2 linked regions of the Enhydrobacter sp. genome follow. The protein of the gene in region 2 binds, or shares a complex with, the protein of the main gene of each other region. Links are inferred from orthologs where the notes say so. Each region holds a gene or a part of one and is shown on either strand. Other genes may lie near its edges.

The links. The genes of interacting proteins can lie anywhere in the genome.
Region 1: the proteins of iscU (region 2) and OJF58_RS23860 are in contact, whole or in part, in a solved structure (PDB 5XT5), measured with the Bacillus subtilis proteins. The link is inferred for Enhydrobacter sp. from one-to-one orthologs.

What each region holds. Positions count from the first base shown.
Region 1 is NZ_CP126889.1:4,783,231-4,788,714, reverse strand. The notes cover bases 2,486-5,484. They hold OJF58_RS23860 (SufS family cysteine desulfurase), read right to left. Parts: upstream 4,596-5,484; coding sequence 3,375-4,595; downstream 2,486-3,374. Other genes in these bases: OJF58_RS23855 (molybdopterin-binding/glycosyltransferase family 2 protein), read right to left, coding at 4,592-5,484; OJF58_RS23865 (iron-sulfur cluster assembly scaffold protein), read right to left, coding at 2,971-3,378; OJF58_RS23870 (DUF4139 domain-containing protein), read right to left, coding at 2,486-2,891. Also shown: ATP-dependent DNA helicase RecG, read left to right, coding at 1-876; more of OJF58_RS23870, read right to left, coding at 873-2,485. UniProt on the Bacillus subtilis protein: Type II cysteine desulfurase that acts as the initial step in the SUF-like Fe-S cluster assembly pathway.
Region 2 is NZ_CP126889.1:5,214,729-5,217,632, forward strand. It holds iscU (Fe-S cluster assembly scaffold IscU), read right to left. Parts: upstream 1,717-2,904; coding sequence 1,285-1,716; downstream 1-1,284. Other genes in the region: hscA (Fe-S protein assembly chaperone HscA), read right to left, coding at 1-323; hscB (Fe-S protein assembly co-chaperone HscB), read right to left, coding at 320-832; OJF58_RS25935 (iron-sulfur cluster assembly accessory protein), read right to left, coding at 853-1,248; OJF58_RS25945 (IscS subfamily cysteine desulfurase), read right to left, coding at 1,747-2,904. UniProt on the Bacillus subtilis protein: Part of the SUF-like system that mediates the biosynthesis of iron-sulfur (Fe-S) clusters. Acts as a sulfurtransferase and thus transfers sulfur from SufS to SufB.

The DNA.
Region 1 (5,484 bases), 430 kb from region 2 along the record:
CAGCGCATGGCGCTCTCGTCCAAGAGCCATGCTGTCGATCTGCTGGTGATGACGGCAACACCGATCCCGCGCACGCTGATGCTGGCCGCCTATGGCGATCTCGACGTCTCCAAGCTCACCGAGAAGCCGGCCGGTCGTCAGCCCATCGATACCCGCACCATTCCGTTGGAGCGCATCGGCGAGGTGGTCGATGCCGTCGGCCGCACGATCGCTACGGGAGCGCGCATATACTGGGTCTGCCCCCTGGTCGAGGAGTCGGAGGAAGTCGACCTTGCCAACGCCCAGGAACGCCACCGCCTGCTCGGTGAGCGCTTTCCCGGCAAGGTCGGGCTGGTCCATGGGCGGATGAAGGGGGCCGAGCGCGAAGCTGCGATGGCGGCCTTCGCCGACGGCCGGCTTTCCATCTTGGTGGCGACCACGGTGATCGAGGTCGGCGTCGACGTGCCGGCGGCGACAGTGATGGTGATCGAACATGCCGAGCGCTTCGGCCTTGCTCAGCTCCATCAGTTGCGTGGAAGAGTCGGCCGCGGCGCCGCCAGGTCGACCTGCCTTCTGCTCTATGCGCAGCCACTCGGCGAGACCGCAAGAGCCCGCCTTGGCATCATGCGCGAAACGGAGGACGGGTTCCGCATCGCCGAGGAGGATTTGCGGCTGCGCGGCGCGGGCGAGCTGTTGGGCACGCGACAGAGCGGCCTGCCGGATATGCGGCTTGCCGACCTTTCCGCTCACGCCGACCTGCTCGAGGCCGCCCGCGACGATGCCCGACTGACGATCGAGCGCGATCCCGATCTTCGGTCGCCGCGCGGCGAGGCGCTGCGCGCCCTGCTCTATCTCTTCCGCCGCGACGACGCCGTGCGCACGCTACGTGCCGGTTAGCCCTGTCCGAGCTTGGAGACGTAGCTGCGAAGAGCGTCGTGGGCGGCATCGAACGCCTTTTGCGCGTCCTCGTGCTTCTTGGCGATGCCCTGAAGATCGTCCTCCTGCTGGTCGAGCATGCCGAGGTAGCGGCGCTGCAGGTCGCTGTTGGCCGGCACGCTCGCGAGGTTCTCGCGCACGCGGGCCTGCTCCTGCACGATCTTCTGGTGCTGGCTCTCGACCTCCTTGAGCTGGCGCCGGGCGTCGGCGACGGCCTGCTGAAGCTGCACGACCTTGGCCAGCGCCTCGCGCGTCTTGCCGTCGAATTCCTGTGCCGAGGCGAGGACCTTGATCTGGTCGACCGGTCCGTCGATCAGGCGCAGCACCTGCTGCTGGGTCTGCTCCTGGACCACGTCGAACACCTGCGTCTGCTCACCGCCTGCCAGCTTGAACAGCAGGCGGTACTTGCCCTCACTGATCTCGACGCCCTTGGGATCGGGCTTGACCAGCGTCCAGCCCGGCAGGCGCGTCTGGGTCACGATCAGGTCGCGGGTGGCGCGCGACGGTCCGCGAATGCGGTAGGTGACCGTCTGGCGCTGCCGCCGGCCATAGCGCAGGACACCGTCGGCGATGGTACCGTTTGCGATCTGCTCGGTTCGCGCCGCGTCCTGCTCGATCGTGATCTTGTCGTCGAGCGCAAAGGGCAGCAGGCGGGTCTCTCCGACCGGCAGGCCGGCAAGCTCGGCATCGCCGGCGTACGTGAGGTCGCTGCCCTTGCCGCGCTGGTAGATGGTGACGATGCCGGGCGGCAGGCCGGTCTCGCCGTCGTTGGTGAGGCGCACGGCCGCGAGCGGATTGCGCGCCGCGGTTTCAGGCTGGTAGAGCGCGATGCGCTGGCCGGCCACTTCGCGATCGAGGAACGGAACGGAGAGCGTGCGGCCGTTCTCGACACTGACGGGCCGGGGGAACTTGAACGTCACCTGCGTCACCGCCTCCTGCGCTTCGAGCTGCTCGGCGGCGGCGGCAAGCTTCGGCAGGGCGATCGCCGCCTTCGGCGCCTGCTCGCCGTAGCGTTGCGCGGGAGCAGCCGGAGACGGCGCGGGCGGCGGGGGCGGCGCGGCCATCGCCACTGCACCGCGATCCACGGTCGGCATCAACCGCCCGGCGACTTCGATCGGCAGCTCGGGGCGGTGGGCGTAGTAGGCGTCGTAGAGCGCCTGGTGGAAGGCCACCGGCCGGCCGGAAACAAGCGTCAGCTCGACATCCTTCCAGTCCCGGCCGCTCAAATTCTCGATCGTGGCCCAACCCTGCAGGATCGACCGCGGCGTTCCCGCATCGGGCGGCAGAGTGAGCCGATAGGACGCCTTCCAGACAGGGACCGCGACGATATAGGCGACGCGCACGTTGCGCTTGCCGTCGCCGCGGATCGAAAGCTCGAGCGTGCGGGCGTCCCTCGCCCGGTTGGACTGCAGAGCAAGCAAAGCCTGGCCGATCTTGTCGCGCAGAGTCGGATCGGCGAACTGCAGGCTCTCCGCCTCCTCCAGCACGAACTGCTGCAGCCCGTGGTCGGTAAGGAGCGTCACACGAGTGCGCTTTGCGGCGGTCTTGCCGTCGCTGCCGCCGGGCGCGGCGGTTTCCTCGACCGACACGATCCGCCCCGTCATCGCCCGGCTGCCGCCAACGGAAACCTCGGCCCCCTTCAGCGCATCGAGCAGCGTCGCCGGCGTCTCGAGCGCCATCTGGTCGAACGGCAGATCCTTGAAGAGCTGCCTGAGCGGCTCGCGGCCCGGCAGGCTGAGACCGCCGACATTGCCCTTGTCGTCGTAGACGACGAGACTCTTCAGCACATCGTCGACCTGGTCGAGCGGCACGGTGAGCCTCAGCTGTGCCTCGCCTTCGACCGCCGCCTCGTACTCGAAGTAGCCGAGACCGCCCGACGACAACATCACCCGCTTGAGCGTGAGATCCTGAGCCGAGGCAAATGCGGGCAACGCCAGAAAACCCAGAAGGGCAATGGCGGTCAGCAAGCGTCGCATGAGGTCTCCCCCCGGAAACTCTAATCGCCGCAACGGTGATCCGGGACTATGACACAACCGCGGCAGGCGCGGGGAAAGTTTAGGAAAGCGCGTCCTCGAGGGCCTCGAACGGCAGCAGCACGCATTCATGGCGCGACTTGTGTTCGCGCACCGGGACGAAGGCCACGAAGGGCTCGTGTGGCTCGCCGACTTTCCGACCGATTGCCCGCTCGGCGTCATGCCGGAGATCGGCGACGCCGGCCGCATCGCGCCCGACGACGACCGATGCCAGCGCCGATGCCGAGGCCTGGCAGAGCAGGCAGCCGCGCACCTGATGGGCGATCTCCGCGATCTTCCCCTCGCCGTCCAGCGTGACGTCGATGCTCACGCGATCGCCGCACAGCGGGTTGTCGCGGCGTGCCGACTTCGTCGGCGACGCGAGCTTGCCCGCTCCCGTCTTCGCCTTGGCAAGCGCCACGATGCGCTCCTGGTAAAGCCGGTCGCTCATCGCAGGGTCTTCGCTGCGTGCCGGACGCCGGCCAGCAGGGCATCGATATCGTCGTTGTCGTTGTAAGGCGCCATCGAGGCGCGAGTCGTGCCGTCGAGATCGAAACGATCCATCAGCGGTTGCGCGCAGTGATGGCCGGCCCGAACCGCCACGCCGAAAGCATCGAGGGTCTGCGCCACATCGTGCGGATGCACGCCGTCGAGCATGAAGGACACGACGGGATAGCGGTTCTGCAGGCTGGCCGGCCCGAGAAGGCGTGTTCCGTCGATCTCTTGCAGGCCGTCCATCAGCCGCTGCACCAGCGCCATCTCGTGGTCGTGGGCTGCGCTCCAGTCGAGCGCCGCCATCCATTTGCAGGCCGCCCCGAGGCCGATGGCCGGGCCGATCGGCGGCGTGCCGGCCTCGAACCGGCGCGGCGGCGGGGCCCAGGTCGTCTCCGCGAGCGTCACGCGGCCGATCATCGAGCCGCCGCCATGGAACGGCGGCATCGCCTCCAGAAGCTCGGGCCTCGCCCACAGCACGCCGATGCCGTTCGGGCCATAGGCCTTGTGGCCGGCGAAGGCATAGAAATCGATCCCGAGTCCGGCGAGATCGAGCGGACCGTGCGGGGCGCGCTGGGCGCCGTCCAGCATCACTTTGGCGCCGACGGCCTTCGCCGCCTCGACGACTGCCCGCACGTCCAGCAGCGCGCCGGTCACGTTCGAGACATGCGCAAGAGAAACGAGCTTCGTCTTGTCGGTCAGCAAGCCTGGCAGCGCAGCGAGGTCGATGCGGCCGTCGGCCGTTACCGGCACCATGTCGAGCTCGACGCCGCTTCTCTGGCGCAGAAGCTGCCAGGGCACGATATTGGAATGGTGCTCCAGCTCCGAGAGCAGGATGCGGTCACCGGGCTTCAGCAACTGGCCGTAGGAATAGGCCACGAGGTTGATCGCTGCCGTGCAGCCGCCGGTGAAGACGATCTCCAGGGGCTGCACGCCCAGGAACTTCGCGACCTCGGCGCGGGCATTCTCGTAGGCCTCGGTGGCGCGCTCGGCCAGGCGATGGACGCCGCGCAGGACGTTGGCGCGGCCGGTCGTCTCGTAGGCGCGCACGGCATCGAGGACGGCCAAAGGGCTCTGCGCCGAAGCTCCGTTGTCGAGATAGTGAATGGGCCGGCCATCGATGATCTCCGACAGGATCGGAAACTGGCGGCGAACAAAGGCGACGTCGAAACTCATGGCGGACTCTGCACTGTTCCTCCGGCCCTGAACGCCGCCAGCGCCTCCGGCGTGTCGATGTCGGTGAGGGCCGCCTCGCCTGCCATCTCGACCTCGCAGACGAGATCGGCATGCTCGCCGATCAGGTGCTTGGCGCCGCTGTCGCCGGAGAGATTGGCCATCTCCGCGAAGAAGCGTCGGTCCCACAGCACCGGATTGCCGCGCTTGCCGCGGACCGTCGGAACGCAGATCGAGCGGCCTTCGACCGGATTGAAGGCGGCCAGCAGCCGGTCCAGCAGCGCGGTGTTGACCGCGGGCATGTCACCGAGCTGAACGACGGCCGCGTCGATATTCTTGCCCAGTGCGCCGATGCCGGTTCGCACCGACGTGCTGAGGCCGCCGGCGAAGTCGGGATTGATGACGAAGCGCAGCTTCGACTCGGCTGGAACAGCGCCTTCGATGACCTTTCTCACCTCGTCGGCCATGTGGCCCAGCACGACCACGACCTCGACCGCCTGCGAACTCGATGCCGCTTTGACGGCATGCACGACCAGCGGCGCGCCATTCGCGTCCGCGAGCAGCTTGTTGGGGCCGCCCATGCGGGTGGAGCGACCGGCGGCCAGGATCACGATGGCGACGCGCGGCGCCTGCTGCGGGCCGGCCTCCTCGCCATCGCCCTCGTCGCGGGGCTGAGGACGGGTCGAGATCTCGGCCAGCAGGCCGCCTGCTCCCATGCGCACCAATTCGGCGCGACCGACCGGCAGGCGCGCGGCCAGGCGCTCCAGCACCATGTCGAAGCCGTTGTATTTCGGCGACTTCGCGCAGCCGGGCAAGCCCAACACCGGCTTGCCGTCGAGCTCGCCGGTCAGCAGCAGATTGCCGGGATCCACCGGCAGGCCGAAATGGGTGA
Region 2 (2,904 bases):
TAGGGCAGCACGCCGGCCACCGCGTGGAGATCGGCCGCACCTCGTCCCATGAGGCGCTTCACCGATGCCACCACATTACGGGGCTCCTGCGCCATCAGCACGCGCGCCCGATCGCCCACCACGACGCCGCCCGACTGCGGGTAGCCCACCACCGACGGCACCAGCGACCGGCCCGTCTCGTCGTGCAGGGCGGCGGGCTTGCCGTCGCGTGCGATCGCCACCACGGAATTGGTCGTGCCGAGATCGATGCCGACCGCCAGCGTGCCCTCGCCGGCATGTGGCAGGGGCGTCTCGCCCGGTTCGTGGATCTCAAGCAGGGTCATGCCTTCGCTCGTTCGAGATTGGTCCGTCGCGCCCGCGCTTCCTCGGCGAACTTGTCGAGATAGCGCAGGCGAAGGAGCGCTTTTCTGAGAGCGCCCCTGTCGTCCCGCGAGAACAAACCGGAGAGGGCCGACAGCGCATTCGCCATGTCGCCGCGCGCCTTCCCGGCCAACGCCTCGACGGCCTCGATCGTGTCCGCCTCCTGCAACGCCTCGCGCGCCTCCATGGCCTCCATGAGAAGCTCGGGATCGTCGATGGTCTTGCCGTCACCCGGGAGCTCGACCCCCTTGAGGCCCGCGAGATAGATCGCGCGGCTCAGCGGGTCCTTCAGCGTGCGGTAGGCGTCGTTCAGCGCCGCCGCCTCGGCGGATGCCCGCGCCTTCTCCTCAGGCGGTCTGGCGACGAAGCGGTCGGGATGCCACTGGCGCTGTCGGGCGAAGTAGGCCTTGTCGAGCTCGGCGGCCTCCAAATCGAGCGCCGCCGGCATTCCCAGCCGCGCGAAATGATCCATGATCCCGACGCTTCGGTCTGTCAGACGTGAAAGGACTCACCGCAGCCGCAGCGCCCCTTCTCGTTCGGATTCCTGAACACGAAGCCCGACTTCAGCTTCTCTTCCGTATAGTCCATCTCGGTGCCGATCACGAACAGCGAGGCCTTGGGATCGATCAGGAGCTTGATCCCCGCCGTGTCGACCACCTCGTCCATCGGCTCCTGCTTGTCGGCGAATTCCAGCGTGTAGGAGAGACCGGAGCACCCCTTGCTGCGCACACCGATGCGGATGCCGGCGGTCGGCTTGCCGCGGCCTTCGATCAGCGCCTTCACCCGCTCGGCCGCAGCCGGCGTCACCGTCATCACCTGCGGGCGCGGACGGCGCGGCCTCGGCGCTACGGCAGGCTTGGGGGCATCCGTGACGATCGGCGTGCTCATGAACTCTGCTCCGAACTCGATATCATCACCTGGCCGTTACTTGGCGGCGACGGTCACCGTCTCGTCCTGCGTCGCAGGCTCCGCCTTCTTCGCGGTCTTGGCGCGATAGTCGGCGATGGCGGCCTTGATCGCATCCTCGGCCAGGACCGAGCAGTGAATCTTCACCGGCGGCAGCGCCAGGTGCTTGGCGATGTCGGTGTTCTTGATCGTCTCGGCCTCGTCGATCGTCTTGCCCTTCACCCATTCGGTGACGAGCGAGGAGGAGGCGATCGCCGAGCCGCAGCCGAACGTCTTGAACTTGGCATCCTCGATCAGGCCGTCGGCGCCGACCCTGATCTGCAGCTTCATCACGTCGCCGCAGGCCGGGGCACCCACCAGACCGGTGCCGACATCCTCGGAATTCTTGTCGAGCGACCCGATGTTGCGCGGGTTCTCGTAGTGATCGATCAGCTTCTCGCTGTAGGCCATGACATTCTCCTCAGAGCTCTTCCGGCGACGCTAGTGCGCCGCCCATTCGATGGACTTCAGGTCGATGCCCTCCTGGGCCATTTCCCAGAGCGGGCTCATCTGCCGCAACTTGGTGACGTGGCGCACCAGCTCGTCGACCGCCGTGTCCACTTCCTGCTCGGTCGTGAACCGGCCGAGGCCGATGCGCAGCGACGTATGCGCCAGTTCCTCGTCGACGCCGAGCGCGCGCAGCACGTAGCTCGGCTCCAGCGAGGCCGACGTGCAGGCCGATCCGGACGAGACCGACAGCCCCTTGATTCCCATCATCAGCGACTCGCCCTCGACATAGGCGAAGCTGATGTTGAGATTGCCCGGAATGCGCTGGTCGAGGTCGCCGTTCACGTAGATTTCCGGCAGCCTGGCCTGCAGCCCTTTCAGCATGCGGTCGCGCAGCTTCGTGAGCCGCCTGGCCTCGGCGTCCATCTCCTTCATGCAGATCTCGGCGGCCTCGCCGAGACCCACGCACAGCGGCGTCGGCAGCGTGCCGGAGCGGAAGCCGCGCTCCTGGCCGCCGCCGTTGATCAGGGCGACCAGCCGCACGCGCGGCCTGCGACGGACATAGAGCGCACCGATGCCCTTGGGTCCGTAGATCTTGTGGCCCGAGATGCTCATCAGGTCGATGTTCATGGCGTTGACGTCGAGCGGGATCTTGCCCGCCGCCTGCGCGGCATCGGTATGGAAGAACGCGCCCTTCTCGCGGCAGATCTTGCCGATCTCGGCCAGCGGCTGGATGACGCCGATCTCGTTGTTCACGGCCATCACCGACACGACGACCGTCTTGTCGGTCACCGCCGCGCGAAGCGTCTCGAGATCGACCAGGCCGTTCTTCCGCACCGGCAGATAGGTGACCGCGAAGCCCTGCTGCTCGAGATGGCGGCAGGTGTCGAGCACGCATTTGTGCTCCGTCACCGTGGTCACGATATGGTTGCGCCGATCCTTGTAGAACTCGGCAACGCCCTTGATCGCGAGGTTGTTCGATTCGGTGGCGCCCGAGGTGTAGATGATCTCCTTCTCGTCGGCGCCGATCAGCTTCGCGACCTGCGCCCGCGCCTTCTCGACGGCCTCCTCGGCCTCCCAGCCGTAGGCATGGCTGCGCGAATGGGCATTGCCGAACTTGTAGGTGAAGTACGGCATCATGGCTTCGAGGAC